DNA from 2 places in the Paenibacillus sp. FSL W8-0194 genome. Region 1 is predicted to be linked to the other one. Evidence: predicted binding sites of a transcription regulator. Region 1 holds the regulator's gene; the other holds the start of a gene.

Region 1 (7,870 bases):
AAGAGGACGGGCTGGCCCTCAGCTCGCGCAACGTGTACCTCAGCCCGGAAGAACGGACGCAAGCGCTGGTACTTTCCCGTTCCCTTCGCGAGGCGAGAGAAGCGGTCGAAAGCGGCCGAATCCGGACCGCGGGCGAGGTCAAACGATTTTTGACCACCCGAATCAGCGAATCCCCGCTGGCCGTCATCGATTACGTCGAAGTTGCCGCATTTCCGGCCCTTGCGCCGCTTGCGGACGGCGAGTCGGTGATCGAACGCAACGAATCCGTATTGATGGCGCTGGCCGTCAAATTCGGCAGAACGCGCCTGATCGACAATTGCCTGCTCCATTCGAAAGGGGAATGAGACATGTTCAGAACGATGATGAAATCCAAAATACACCGCGCCACCGTAACCGAAGCGAACCTTAACTACGTAGGCAGCATTACGATCGACGAAGACTTGATGGAAGCCGCCGACCTGCTCGAGAACGAAAAAGTCCAGGTGGTCGACAACAACAACGGCGCCCGGCTCGAAACGTACGTGATCCCGGGTCCGCGCGGGAGCGGCGTCATCTGCCTCAACGGGGCGGCGGCACGGCTGGTGCAACCGGGGGATACGGTCATTATTATGTCCTATGCCATGATGTCCGATGAGGAGATCAAAAACCATAAGCCGAGAGTGGTGTTCGTCAACGAGTCCAATCGGCCGCTGACAACGATGAGCAAGGAAGTGCACGCAACCATCATCTAATGTTTATGAAGACAAGGAATGGCAGGCTCCGCGGAGAATGAAAACAGCCCGTTCAACAAAAAATGAATGCAGGTGACCGCACTGATTTCATTTTTAGTTTAAGGGTGGGATGCAGCGATGTTCCAGCATGTTTTCGCGGAAATGAACCACATGTTAGATGAAATCATGAAACATTACCCGACGGCGGAGGAAACCCAGAAACATCAGTTGATCCAAAAATGGAATATGCTGAAGACGATGAGCGACGGCATTATTGATGAATGGTTATCTTTTGAGGAAAAAATGGGGGAATTCCGCCAGCATGTCGAGGTGCCTGCCACCTTGTTTTCAGATCAGAGCTCGCCCGAATTGGAAATGAACGCATTTGTGCGCGGGCAGGGGTATTTCAGGTTGTTGATGTACCGCCAAGCCGCGCAGCAGTTTGCCCAAGTCATCCGTCAATATCCCGACAGCCTTTTGGCCCGGATGTATCTGGCCATGTCCCATTTGCACCTGGACGAAACGGAAGCGGCCCAAGAACATTTCCAATGGATTTTGCCGCTCGCCAACAGCCAAAAGCTGAAAGCGATGATTTACAATGCTTTGGGATGCATTGCCGTGAAGCATGGAGCAACAAGCAAAGCCCAGGAGTTTTTTACCATTGCGCTGCAGTGCGATCCGACGCTGCCCGATCCGCTGATCAATTTGAAGGTGTGCCAGCAGAACCGCGGCCAGCTTCAATACGGCAGCCAGCTTATATCGATGATGTAGAAAGCAGCAAAAAGGCCGATGCATCATGCGCTTCGGGAAGCGCCTTGTGCATCGCCTTTTTGCTGCCCTTTAATTTTCAAATGTGAAATCTTCTGTTATGCTGGTAATTGAGACTGGAACGAAAGGATTAATTTTGATCATGAAATTTGCCGTACTGGATTTTGAGACAACAGGCAACCAGTCCGCCGATGAGATCATTCAAGTTGGACTTGCCATCATAGAAGAAGATTTGACGATATCCCGCGTGTACGGTTCCTACGTCAAACCGACGGTGGAAATCCCGCCGTTTATTACGGGGCTGACCGGTATAACCGAAGAGGATGTGGCGGATGCGCCGCCGCTGGAAGAGATGCTGATGGAGCTTGTGCCGATGCTGGACGACGTCGTCCTGGTCGGGCATAACGTCGCGTTTGACTTCAATTTTTTGCAAAACGCGCTGGACAGCTCCGGATATCTCCCGTTTTCCGGGCGCATTCTCGACACGTTGGATTTTCTTAAAATATGCTTTCCGTCCCTGACTTCCTACCAATTGGGCCAGGTCACGTCGCATTTCGGCATCCAGCATGACCGGCCCCATCAGGCGGACAGCGATGCATTGGCGACGGCTTATGTATTTTTGAAATGCCTGTCAGAACTCAGGGATTTGCCTCTCATCACGCTGCAGCGGCTCACCGAACTGTTTGCCGACGAAGACAGCGATTTGGGATGGTTTTTTGACGGCCTGTGCCAGGAAAAGGAACAGGAGCCGATTCAGGACCTGAACAGCCATACATTTTACCGTCAGTTTGCGTTAGCCGTCGAAGACTGGACGGAAATGAAACCGCCGCGGGACGAAACGGACGACAACCCTCTCGCCGGGGTGGAGTTCAAGGAATATTTGGGCGAAATTCAGAAGCGTCTTAAGGCTATTATGCCCCAATACGAGGAGCGCGAACCGCAGACGATCATGTTCGATCAGGTGATGAACGCGCTGAACGAGGACAAGCATTTGTTGATCGAGGCGGGAACGGGTACCGGCAAATCGCTGGGATACCTTATTCCTTCCATTTACCAAAGCGTCAAGCAGCAGCAAAAGGTGATGATCAGCACGCACACGATCAACCTTCAGGAGCAGCTGCGGGAGCGCGACGTGCCTTTGTTGACGCAGGTTGTGCCGTTCCCTTTCAAGGCGGCGGTCTTTAAGGGAAGACAACATTATTTGTGTTTGAGAAAATTTGAACATAAAATAAACAGAAGAGACTTTTTTAATCCCAAGGAAGATACGATTACCGCTGCGCAGATGATCGTATGGCTTGCGCAAACCGAAAACGGCGACGACGAGGAGCTGAATCTCGGGGGAAGGGGCGGCGACTTCTGGGAAACGGTGAGCAGCGATTCGGATTCCTGCCTGGGCCGAGCCTGCCCGTGGTTCCGCAAATGTTATTATCACCGCGCGAAACATGAGGCGGGCATCGCCGACGTCGTCATTACGAACCACTCCAAGCTGTTCACAGACGTTAAAGCGGGTCATCAGCTGCTGCCGTCCTATGAGCGCCTCGTCATTGACGAAGCCCACCATTTGGAGGATGTTGCCGGCAAACATCTGGGGCTGCACATGAAATATTTCAGCGTCGTCCACACCCTTACGCGTCTGTACAAAGATGCGCGGAGCGGACAGCTTATCGCCCTCCGCCAACAACTGCAGTCGTCCGGCCAGGAGCGGGCCGGCGACTGGATCGCGGCGATCGATCGCATCAGCGAAGATTTGGTCGACGTCAAGGAAACTTGGGACAAGCTCAGCGAATCCCTGTTCGCCCTGATGCCGGAAAGGAATGACGCCGCGCCGGGAGAATCCGGGCAATATGTGCTGAGGCTCCAGCCGTCGAAATGGCCGCAGGAATGGGAAACATTGAAGGCGATGGAGAACCAGATCCATGTGAAAATGAGCGAAATCGTCCGCCGCGGCGAAAAAATGCTGGCTGAATACAAGGAAAACGAAGACGATTACAGCGCGGACAGCCTGATAACGGATCTTAGCGGCCTGTTCAAGGACCTGGCTGCCGAACGGGACGATCTGCGGACGTTCATGAATCTGGACGATGCCACCGTCGTTTATTGGATGGAGGCAAGCAGCCATTTCCGCAGCAAATCGCTTCAGCTGTATGCGGTTCCGGTGGACGTCAGCAAACAGCTCAAGGAGTTGTTTTTCGATAAAAAGAAAAGCGTTATATTAACGTCGGCTACTTTGTCGGTGGACAAGTCCTTCCAATACATGATCGATAATCTGGGTCTGCAGGAAGACCAGGAGAGCGGCAGGCTGGTATCCGTGCAGCTTCCTTCCCCGTTCAAATACCGCGACCAGGCATTGCTGGTCATTCCGCGGGATTTCCCGAGCGTAAAAGGAAGCGTCGGCGATCCGGTGTTCGTGGACACCCTCGTGCGGTCCCTGGCCGACGCGGCGATCGCAACCCATGGCCGAATGCTGGTGCTGTTCACCTCGTACCGGATGCTCCGGCAGGTGCATGAACCGCTGAAAAACGCCCTTGCGGGCAGCGATATTACCGTGCTCGGCCAAGGCGTGGACAGCGGCAGCCGCACCAAGCTCATTCGCCGGTTTCAAGACAGCAGCGCTTCGGTGCTGCTCGGTACGAGCAGCTTCTGGGAGGGAGTCGATATCCCCGGCGAAGCGTTGACCTGCCTGGCGATCGTAAGGCTTCCGTTCCAGCCGCCGAATCACCCGCTGAACGAAGCGAAAGCCGAACTTTTGCAGCGCCAGAAGAAAAATCCGTTCATGAAGCTTTCCGTGCCGCAGGCGGTCATCCGCTTTAAGCAGGGCTTCGGCCGCTTGGTTCGTACGGCGAATGACCGCGGAATCGTCATCGTTTACGATACGCGCGTAATCGAGTCTTACTACGGGAAATATTTTCTCTATTCCTTGCCGGGGCCAAAGATGGAGCATATGAATACGGAAAAAATGGTTCCCCGTATATCTGAATGGCTTCAAGAAGGTTAAAACGACCCTTTTCATAGGATCGAACGATAGAAATTAAGCTGTTAAATAGGGGGAACATGCATGAAATCGGAGAAAATTTCCGAAGCGGTCGTCCGCAGATTGCCTGTATATTTACGTTATTTGAATGATTTGCACAAGCGGGAGGTAGCGACGGTCTCCTCCCAGGAGCTTGGCCAGCGACTGGACCTGAACCCGGCTCAAATCCGCAAGGATCTTGCGTATTTCGGGGATTTCGGCCGGAAAGGGATCGGATACGACGTTTCGTACCTGATCGAAAAAATCCGCCACATCCTGAACCTGGATCAGCAGATCAACGCGGTGCTGGTGGGCGCCGGCAACCTGGGACAGGCGCTTTCCAACTACAACTTTTACCTGCGCGAAAACATTAAAATCGTGGCGGTCTTTGACGAAAATCCGAAAAAAATCGGCAAAAAAATCAATACGCTGACGGTGCAGCCGATGGAAGAGATCACGGATACGATCAAAAACCGGAATATCCGGATCGGCATCATTACGGTGCCCGCCGTCGAGGCCCAGAACGTGGCCGACCAGCTTATTGGCGCCGGGATCGAGGCGATCCTGAACTTCGCGCCGACCATTCTGAAGGCGCCGGCCAACATCCGGATTCATGCGGCGGACTTTACGACCGACCTGCTGAGCTTGGCATATTATTTGGATAACGGAAAGGAAGGTTCTGCCGATGACGGAGAACAAGACAAAGAATAAATGGATCATTGCGAACGGCAGCTTTGCCGTGCCTGACAAAGACAAGCCCGTAATCCAGGGCTGCATGGTCATCGAAGGCGACCGCATTGCCTATATAGGGGAAGAAATGCCGGAGCTTGAAAACGAAGTTCCCGTATTCGACGGGACGCATCTGTTTTTTATGCCCGGATTGATCAATACGCACGGACATGCAGCGATGTCGCTGCTGCGGGGGTACGGGGACGACCTGGCCCTGCAAATTTGGCTGCAGGAGAAAATGTGGCCGATGGAAGCCAAGTTTACCTCCTCCGACGTCTATTGGGGAACGGCGCTGTCGGTGCTGGAAATGCTCAAGGGCGGGACGACGACCTTCCTGGACATGTATGACCATATGGACCAGGTCGCCAAGGTGACCGAAGAGTCGGGAATCCGCGCGTCCCTGATGCGGGGCGTCATCGGGTTATGCTCCGAGGACATTCAGCGTCACAAGCTGAACGAGGCGATCCAGTTCGCACGCGATTGGAACGGCAAGGCGGACGGCCGGATCACGACGATGATTTCGCCGCACGCGCCGTATACATGTCCTCCGGATTTCATCGAGAAATTCGTGCAGGCTGCGTTTGACCTGGATTTGCCGATGCATACCCATATGTCCGAAACGATTGCCGAGGTTGAGCAAAACGTTCGGGATTACGGCTTGCGTCCGGTCGCCCATTTGGAGAAGCTCGGCGTATTTTCAAGACCGTCCCTGGTCGCCCATGCCGTTCACTTGACCGATGAAGAAATCGGCATTTTGGCGCGCAACAACGTGGCCGTATCTCACAATCCGGGCAGCAACCTGAAGCTGGCGAGCGGCGTGGCCCGCGTGACGGATCTGCTCAAAGCGGGCGTAACGGTCTCGCTCGGCACCGACGGCGCGGCCAGCAACAACAATTTGGACATGTTCGAGGAAATGCGTCTTGCGGCGCTCATCCACAAAGGGGTGTCCGGCGACCCGACGGCGGTTCCGGCTTACGAGGCCTTGAAAATGGGAACGGTATACGGAGCGCAATCCCTTTTCCTGCAGGACGTCGGTACCCTTGCGCCGGGCATGAAAGCCGATTTTATCGCACTAAATACCGATCAAGCCCATTTTCTTCCGCATACCGATCTGATTTCCCACGCGATCTACTCGGCTAGCGGCAAAGACGTCGAACATGTGTGGGTGGACGGCAAGCAGATCGTGAAGCATGGCGCGTGCCTGACGATGGACGAAGAGCGCATCCGCCGGGAAGCCCAAGCCGCGTTCGAAGGTCTCTTGTCGCGGTAAGAACGGCCAAAGATAGGGGAACTTATGCTAAAGAACAAAAAGAAATGGATTTTTCTCGGCATCGTCGCGTTTCTGCTGATCGTGTTCGGGCTTTACCGTTATTACATATACGTAACGCAGGATATCCGCGCGCAAGAGACGGCGGCCATTCTGAAGGCCAAACAGGAGACAAGCCTCGTGAAGGTGACCGAAGCCCAAAAATCGGTATGGGATACGATCTGCTGGGCGATCGAAGGGTTGGACAAAGACAACCGTCCGATCATGGTGTGGGTGACGATGGACGAAAACGGCAAAGTGAAATCGGGCGAGGGCGCGGTGCATGAAGAGCTGCTCTCAAACGGCATGTCGGAAAATCAGATCAAGGAAAAAGCGACGAAGGAAATTCCGGACGTCAAAAAGCTGAAGGCCGTGCCCGGGATGTACAACGGCGAATACGCATGGCAGCTTTTTTACTGGTCCAAGGATCATTATTATTATCAATTCTACCGGTTCAGCGACGGCCAAAGCATCGGGGGACCGTTTACGCTGCCTAACCGGTAATCCGTCTAAACGCATTGATGCGAATCATTAGCTAATAAATGGAAAAGAACCTCATGAAAATGGGGTTCTTTGGCGTGCGCAGGATAATATTTTAAATACTTTCACACATTACCTTCGATTAAGTATATACGATGTGATATACTCTATATTGTGATTCAAAGATATACTCTCTGAAAATGGTGTGACCGTCGTGTTTAATGCAGATCGAAGAAGCTTGGAATGACCGTGTCTTAGAAGCTTTGTTTAAAGCTCCTTTGCCGCGGTTGTCTATTTTTCGTATGATATAGATAAGATAAGTTTTTTAGAATAAGAGAGGAGGACAACGTTTTGAAACTGCGTCCAATACCAATTGCGCTTACTGTTGTCATATCGGCGGCGGTGCTGTTCGGCGGATGGTTCGTTTATCGCCAGACGACGATGCAAGGGCCGCTGCAAAAAATCGTTCAAAATTATAAAGGCGTCAACAACGCCCAATTCGATATTACCCGCAATCAGATCAATCTGAAACTGGATTTGAAGCCTGACACGAACTTATCGGGACTTGTAAACCAAATTACGACCAAAGGAAAATCGGTGGTGGGCAACCGCAAGCTGAAATTCGATTTCGTGGACCATTCCTCCGAGAAGCTGAACCGTTTCTGGAATTCCGCGATGTTCTCCGTCGCCGAAGCGATGGACAACAAGAAATATACCGAAATTCCGGCCAAGCTGGAGCAGCTGGCCAAAGATTCCGGCATCAAAACCCAAACGGAGATGGATACCGACAACGTGTATATCAGCCTTAGCGACGGCGATTCCAGCAAGTTTATCGTGCTGCCCCGGAACCCCGCGAAGATAGGGGTG
Region 2 (7,870 bases), 1.8 Mb from region 1:
GTGACGGCAACGGAAGGTTAACTTAACGTATCGGCTCGAGCTGGAGACCCTCCAAATTGCGGCGGATCAGGGCGCAGGAATCCTCGAACCGTTTCCGTTCGTCTTCGCTTAACTTAAGCTCCAGCAGTTCCTGAATGCCGTCGCTGCTAATGATGGCCGGAACCCCGGCGCACACGCCGTGTTCGCCGTACTCCCCGTCGAGTATGGCGGATACGGCGATAATTTTATGTTCGTCGTTCAGGACGGCACGGGTAATATGGGCGATGGCGCTGCCGATCCCGAAATGGGTCGATCCCTTCCGCGTGAAAATTTCCCATCCGGCATCCTTCGTTTTGCGCGCGATATCGTTCAAATCGACATGCTTAAAACGTTCCGGGTGCTGCTCCAAAATATCGAGGATCGGCTTGCCGCCGATCGTGACGTGCGACCATGCGACGAATTGCGATTCGCCGTGTTCGCCCAACGCATACCCGCTGACGCTGCGCGGATCGATGGAAAACACGTCCGAGAGCAGCGTTTTGAGCCGCGAAGTATCGATGGAAGTGCCCGTACCGATGACGCGATGGCGCGGAAAACCGGTAAGCTTCCAAATCATGTACGTAACGAGATCCACCGGATTGGCGGCCGTGATGAAGATCCCCTGAAAACCGCTCTCCACGATCGGCGTCACGATTTGACGCGTAATTTCGGCGGCTTCGGCCAGGACGTCCATCCGGTTTTGCCCCGGCTTCGGATTGGCGCCGGCCGTCAGGATGACGACGTCGACGTCGGCGCAGTCCGCATAGGTTCCTGCGTACACGGTCGTCCGCGTATGCGTAAAATCGATGCAATGCGACAAGTCCAGCGCCTGGGCAAGCGCCCGGTCGTATGTGCGGTCGATCATCATGATCTCGTCGCAGATGGATTGGTTGATCATCGCGTAAGCGCAGCTGGATCCGACCATGCCGGAGCCTACGACGGCAACTCTTCTTCTTTTGCGTTTCATGTTTCATTCGCTCCTTCAATCCTATTGTACACGAGATTGTGATAAAAATCCCATAATCGGCCGCTTCGGCGAAATTCGGTCCATTACGGCCCTAAAACGATAAAAACCGGCAGCGCGGCGGCTTCCGGTGAGAGTCCTTTTGGAGCTTCGTTCAGGGGGCTGAAGGACTCCAGGGCCGCCGGATCCATGTGCCTGGCCGCAGCCTTAAAAAAAGACCCCGACAGCGCAAATATCTGCATAAATGCGTCCCGATGGAGCTCCCCAAAATCGCGATCGTTTCATGTCCGTTGATCCGTCTGAGCCCGGCATACAGGGCGGTGCTGAACATCACGTCGACGATGACGAACTTTGCCAGATCCGCGCGCGTAAATACCCAGACCTGAAACTCCTTTTGGTGAATCCCCGCAAGCTTTCGCATGCCGCCCTCCTTCCCTTTCGCCATAAATCCCTCGCTTTTTTAGGATATATCAAAGCAAAACGTTTGAGAACACGCGGACAAGATCGAATTTTGTTCGGCGGTCATACTTTCTTCGTCCCATGGCCATATTGAATATAGCCCAAAACGCCGATCGGCAGCGTCTCCTGCCGATTCCGGAGCTGCCCGGGCTTGAGGGCATCCCGAAAGTCCCGTCACGACCTGTTATGGATGCAGACCGCGCTTGCACAAAGCCTGGCATCGTAAAAAACAGGGTATCCCCGGTCGCCAAGACCGTGAGGATACCCTGTTTGCCGCTTCAAGCGGTTGTTGTTATGAAGATTAGTAAGCCAGCGTATACAATGCTTTGATGTGGGAGAGGTAACGGATGTTACTTGCTTCCTTCATCAGCGTCGCAGGCAGACCTTTCAGCGAAATGTTGTTTTCGCCGATGGTTGCTACAGCGTCTTTGCGGCCAAGGCTAGCCAGCGTACCGGAGTTTACCGGAGCAAACGTTTCGAACGCTTTATCGTTCAGGAACGCGTACAGGTTGTAGCCGATCAGCTCGCCCATTTGCCATGCAATTTGCGCGGTTGGAGGGTAAGGACGTCCGGTTTCGTCGAAGTATACGGCGCTGTCGCCGGCAACGAATACGTCTTTATGGGACGTGGATTGCAGGAATTCGTTGACGGTTGCGCGTCCGCGGTTGACTTCCAGGCCGGATTCGCCGACAAGCGGATTGCCTTGCACGCCGCCGGTCCATACGAAGGTGTTGGTGACGATTTTTTGGCCGTCTTTCAGGTCAACAACGTTACCTTCCACGTTCGTTACAGGCAGTCCGGTCAAGAACGTTACGCCGCGGTTTTCAAGGCTTTTGGTCGCGCGCTCGATCAGATGGTCAGGAAGCACAGGCAAAATTTTAGGGCCGGCTTCAACGAGCATCAATTTGATTTCGCTGCGGTCAATGCCGTATTTTTTGGTCAGGCTTGGCAAGATGTCGGCGATTTCGCCCACGAGTTCGACGCCGGTCAAGCCGCCGCCGCCGATGAGGATCGTTGCGTCAGCCGGATCTTTGGATTGGGAGTAAGCTTGGATGCGTTCTTCGATATGGCGGTGGATGCGGTTGGCATCGTCAGCGGATTTGAGCACCATGCTGTATTTGTCGAGGCCGGGAATGCCGAAGTAAGCGGTGATGCTGCCGAGGCCGACGACAAGCGCGTCGTAAGTCAGCTTGGAACCGTCCGAAAGCTTCACTTCTTTGTTGTCCACGGAGAAAGACTCGACCTTGGCGATTTTCAGATCGATGTCTTTGCCTTTGAACAGTTTTTCAAGCGGCATGGCGATCGCTTTTTCTTCGATGCTGCCCGCAGCCAGGCGGTGAAGCTCGGTAATGATTTGGTGAGTCGGATATTGGTTCACCACGGTCACGCGCGCTTGGTCTTTGTTCATGTATTTGCGAACGGTCAGCGCGGAGAGGAGTCCGCCATATCCTGCACCCAAAATGACAATATGTTTTGACATAGTTTTTCCTCCGTCCTTACCTAAATATTAAAGTGGATTATTTTTGTTCTTTCGCGTTTTCAGCAGAGACTTGGAGATAAGCGTTCACGAAACGGAACATTTTTTGTGCTTGCGGATCTTTCAGCAATTTGAGCAGGCCAAAAAGACCGATCACTTCTTGACTGCTTTCTGCGCGGTCTTTTGCTTCGATCACGTTTGCAGCGACGGATTTCACCGATTTGATAACCGGGGTTGCCATCTCCTGAATGGCGCCAACCGTGTCGCTTTTCAGCGTTTTGTCCGTAGCCACGGCTTGAGCGAAATCGTAAGACTTTGTCAATACATTCACAAGCTCGGTCAGCTTTGGAAGATGGTTGACCAGCGTGGTCAAAGATTCCTGAACCTCGGGCTTGAGCAGCTGGTCGAGCAAATCCTGTTGATTTTGGCTGACAGGCTCGTTCGCTTGTTCAGTCTTTGCATCAGTAATTGTTTCCGACATGTCCATTTCTCCTTTGCGTAAGCAGCAGTGCTTAATTTTATTTTAAAAAGGGCTAATAGACCCTTTTTGGGCAGAGGGGTCTAGAAGCAACAGACCTTCCTCAAGTGAAAAAGGCCGCAATCTAACTCATCATTACCTATGTTAACATAATGTTCACCAAAAGGATAATGAGGCATTTCAAGCCTTACGCACAAATTGTGAAGTTTTACACAAGTATACGTCTTCTTGGTCCGAATCTCTCTGTTTTCCTCCATTTTTGTGCGCAAATTGTGACAAATTCAACAAAGTGTCGCTGAACGGATGAAACATGTTGCCGCTTTTTGTCCTTCTCCCCTAGGTTCTGCATTTCCATAATGCAATATACCTTTGAATGCAGCAAGATGCAAGGGGAAAGGGCTCCGCCTCGCATAAAAAAACCGCCTTCTGCGGCGGGCCGCGGAAGACGGTGAAAGGATGCGTAAATATCGTTGTTATTTTGCATTCGTCGAGGTCGGGGGTTCCTGGGGCAGCGGGGTGCTTTGCAGTTCGCCCGACGCTTCGATGGAGCGGTATTGTTTCAGCATGAACACTCTCCAGCGGACGATCATGCCGAACGCCAGCAAGAAAAACAGGGCGCCGGACTGCGGAATCGAAACATACTCGTCGATCACCTGATGAAGCACGGTACGGACGATCAGCAGAACGAACAAGATGACCACGAAGCTTTTGGAACGTCTGGCGAACACCTGGCCCTCCGAGACCTCGAATTTGGTGCTGCGAATGAGCGGATATGAAAATATGAACCAGCCGACAAGGAAGGCGGCCAACGCCCAGAGCCACGGAACCCGGACTTGCGGCGCCACGAACATCAGGAAGCCGGTGGCCATGCCTAGCGGCGGAATAATGATTTTTTTGATCGTTACCGGTCTGTTGCTGGCCTTCAAGCGGACAAAAATGACCAGAAGAGCCATCAATAAAGCCCCTACGGTGGATCCGATTTGAAGATATGAGGGACTGATATGAGCCACGTTCAAGACTCCTCTCTTCATAATGATATAATTAATCACGTATAACTATATTATATCACACCCGGCAAGAAGTAAACTTGAACGCCATATGACATTCTTTACTTATGGATCGGCTTTTTGCTCGTGTGCAGCCCTTCCAAAAAAGCCCGCAAAACGTATTCCAGGCTTTCATCCACCTTCAGGTCCATTTGAAATCCTCCGTGCTGCTCAAGCGACGCAAACCCGTGCAAAAGGCTGCGCAGTCCGCGGATCGCGTGCAGCGTTTCCGTTTCGCCGAGCCCGTAAGGCTCCATAATCCGCAAAAAAAGGTTCAGCAGCTCCTGTTTCGCCGATTCCAGCTCTTCGTGCCGCTGCGTGTTTACCTTATAAAAGGCTTCGTACAACCCGGGGCGGGAACGTGCGAACCGGAGGTAAGCGCCGCATAAGCTGAGGATCGCATCGTCGCCCGTTTTGCCGATGACCGCGTCCCGTGTCGTTTCGACAAGCAAGCGGATGCAGTGAACGGTCAGCGCCGCCCGCAAATCGGGAAGGCCGTTCACGTGGTTATACAGGGAAGGCGAACGCACCTTCAGCTTTTGCGCAAGCGCAGCCAAGGTCAGCGAATCCAAGCCGGATTCGTCGGCGATTTCGGCGGCGGCAACGAGGAGGGTGTGACGGTCGAGGCCCATTTTCGCCATCTTATTTCACCTCCCGAAAAGCGGCTTCGGCCCGCAGAATGGCCTGGTTCATGGCAGCGGCGGGCTGCTCCAGCATCCGGCCGTGGCCGACGGCCAGCCAGGACGGCTTCAGGTCGGCCAGGCGGCGGGCGCTTGCCAATGCGGCTTCTTTATTCCAGGTCGCCATCGCGGGGAAAGGGAAAAGCGGCCGCGTGTCGCCGGATACGGCCATCCCGCCCCGGATTTGGAACGCGTCGCCGGCGATCAGGACGCCGCTCCGGGTATCGTAGAAGGCCATATGGCCGGGCGTGTGCCCCGGAGAGGCGATGGCCAGGAGGGAACCTATCCGATCCCCGTCCGCCAGGAGGCGATCCGGTTTCGTACGGACTTTTTGCGGGACGTCCCCCTTGATCGGCGTTTGCGGTTCTCCCGCTTCCAGGGCGCGGCTGCCGGCCAAAAGGGCTTGATCCCGGCGCGATATAAGCACTTCGGCGTTTGGGAGGGCTTCCTTTAATCCGTCCAAAGCCCCGACATGGTCTCCATGCGCATGGGTGAGCAAAATGCGGGTAATCGGTTTACCGAGCGAATCCGCAGCGTTGAGAATCCCCTTCAGGCTGAACGGCATGCCGGCGTCGATCAGGGTCAGGCCGTCCGCTTCTTCGACGAGATACACGTTGACGGGGAACAGGCGGGGCAAAAAGGAAAGCTGGGTGACTTGATGAACGGTCGTTTTTTTCATGAAAATCATCCTCCCATACGCTAAGACTAATCTTATTAGCATTATAACTAATGGTATTAGTTTTTGGCAATCATTTATTTTCCATAATCAACCCATTTTTTTATAAGGCATCTTCAACGTTCGATTCCGGACGCTCTCCGGACACAACGTTATAGTTGGACGAATGCGTTTCACGCCAAGGCTGCTTGGCGGAAAGCCGCTGCTCGGATGTTTGCAGCATTCTCTTTCAAAAAAGCGTTTTCAAAAGGACAAAATCATACTATAATGGTAAATGTAAACCCTTTCATATGTCTAATCTGATTTGGGCCCTTCATTCGGAGGGCTCCTTTTTTTTCGGGGTTCCCCGCAGAAGCGCTTGAACCGGCTCGCAGCCCGGGCCCGCTTGACGGGGACTTTTTGTATAAAAAGCGAGAGGAAAAACCTGCCTCCTTCGTCTACTAGATATGTAAAATGGTCAGAGGAAGAGAGAGCAGGGGAGGATCGTTATGATAGACCCGTCACGGGACGCTGCGCTGGTCAAACAGGTGCTTGCCGGACATAAGGACAGCTTTGCGCAGCTGGTCGATACACATAAAAACAAAATATACGGTTTGCTTCTGGGCATGGGGGCAAACCCGCAGGACGCCCAGGATTATACGCAGGAAGCTTTTCTGAAGGCTTACCGCAAGCTGGCAAGCTTCAGGGAAGACTCCAGCTTCGCCTCATGGCTGTACACGATTGCCGTGAACGTCATGCGGGACGCGATGCGGAAAAAAAAAGACCTGCTGGCGGATGACGGCGTCCTGGGCGAGGGAAGGCACCATGCCGAAACGCCGGAATTAGCCTTTCTGCGCAAGGAGACCGGCGGAGAAGTGCAGCAGCTTATCAACCAACTGCCCGAAAAATACCGCATCGTGCTGCTGCTGCGATATACGAACGAGCTCAGTTACGAAGAAATCGCCGAAATTGCCGGCATTAAGGTAAACCAGGTGCGGAACCGGCTTCACCGAGCCAAGAAGTCCTTATGCAAAATGGTCAAGGATAAGGAGGGGATAAAGCATGAAATGCTGGAATCTGTCTCAGACAAGAGAATTCATTCGGTCTGGAAATAACGCAATGGATGAAGAGGCGCGCCTCCATATGCAAACTTGTCCGGAGTGCCGTTTGCTGCTGCAGCTGGCGGAAGAGGGGGAAAAGGCGTGGGAAGAGCTGCTCTTTCGCAAGGCATTGCCCGACGGGTTCACGGAGCGGGTGATGGCGTCTTTGGCCGACATTGAAATCGAGGACGGGGACGGAACCATGGAGCATGGGCATCCGGCATCTTTTCGGCGCAAGCGCAGATACGGACGGATCATCCGAAAAAGCGCGCTGTGGATCGCATCGCTGGCCATCGTCACGGCTGCCCTCACCTTATATGCCCAGCCGTCCATCGCCGATTGGGTAAGGTCCATTTTTTCCAAAGAGACGACGGACAGCGGGATGCTCGATGCGCGCAAGCTGGGCATTGTGCAGAATCCCCATGTGAAGGTGAAGGATAAAGGGTACGCGCTGGAAATCGACGAGGTCGTTGCGGATGCCACCAGGCTCGTCATGGGCGTGAAGGTGACGGATCCCCAAGGGAAGCCTTTGGTTTACGCGATCGACTGGCATGATCTCCATATTACGGATTTGAACGGAAATGAGGTCGCGGAGCTGAGAGGCATCGAGGGATCGGACACGGTCGAAAAATTAACGTTTGTTTTTGTGAAGGAAATCCCGGCGGATGCGCTGATCGTGCAGGCCCGCGTCGACCATCTGCAGATTCCGTACACCGGAAAGGTCGTCGACGGGAAATGGGACTTCCGGTTCGAGCTGGACATGAAAAAGGCGAACGCGATGAACATCACGACGCCTTTGCGTGAGAAATATACGACCCCCGACGGTCTGCGGATCGAAATGGAGAAGCTGGTTCGCACGCCAAGCGGAGTGCGGCTCGAGTTAAGCACGTCGTTAAGCCCCCGGGCGGCCCGGCGTTCTCCGGGCGAACTGGAGTCCAAGCAGCAGCTGATGTTTCATTTTGAAAATGAGCAGGGGGAAGACATTTCGAGCGT

Evidence for each region. The regulator Rex, encoded in region 1, represses fermentation and respiration genes when NADH is low (regulators of the CRP and FNR family bind a similar motif). The targets are predictions, from matches to a motif close to TTGTGAAATATTTCACAA.
Region 2: MKY58_RS01690 (DUF1641 domain-containing protein) is a predicted target of Rex. The motif match lies at 3,595-3,612, and genes of this name have one in related genera.

The regions. Positions count from the first base shown of each region.
Region 1 covers NZ_CP150205.1:2,168,401-2,176,270, forward strand. The annotation lists gene panC (pantoate--beta-alanine ligase) at 1-344, shown strand, start outside; gene panD (aspartate 1-decarboxylase) at 348-731, shown strand; gene MKY58_RS09665 (tetratricopeptide repeat protein) at 849-1,481, shown strand; gene dinG (ATP-dependent DNA helicase DinG) at 1,621-4,473, shown strand; gene MKY58_RS09675 (redox-sensing transcriptional repressor Rex) at 4,534-5,199, shown strand; gene MKY58_RS09680 (amidohydrolase) at 5,174-6,487, shown strand; gene MKY58_RS09685 (DUF5590 domain-containing protein) at 6,512-7,027, shown strand; gene MKY58_RS09690 (hypothetical protein) at 7,355-7,870, shown strand, end outside.
Region 2 covers NZ_CP150205.1:408,804-416,673, forward strand. The annotation lists gene MKY58_RS01675 (L-lactate dehydrogenase) at 23-985, opposite strand; gene MKY58_RS01680 (hypothetical protein) at 1,137-1,403, opposite strand; gene MKY58_RS01685 (NAD(P)/FAD-dependent oxidoreductase) at 1,743-2,921, opposite strand; gene MKY58_RS01690 (DUF1641 domain-containing protein) at 2,959-3,399, opposite strand; gene MKY58_RS01695 (cytochrome c biogenesis protein CcdC) at 3,870-4,406, opposite strand; gene MKY58_RS01700 (WHG domain-containing protein) at 4,505-5,083, opposite strand; gene MKY58_RS01705 (MBL fold metallo-hydrolase) at 5,085-5,801, opposite strand; gene MKY58_RS01710 (sigma-70 family RNA polymerase sigma factor) at 6,287-6,892, shown strand; gene MKY58_RS01715 (DUF4179 domain-containing protein) at 6,840-7,870, shown strand, end outside.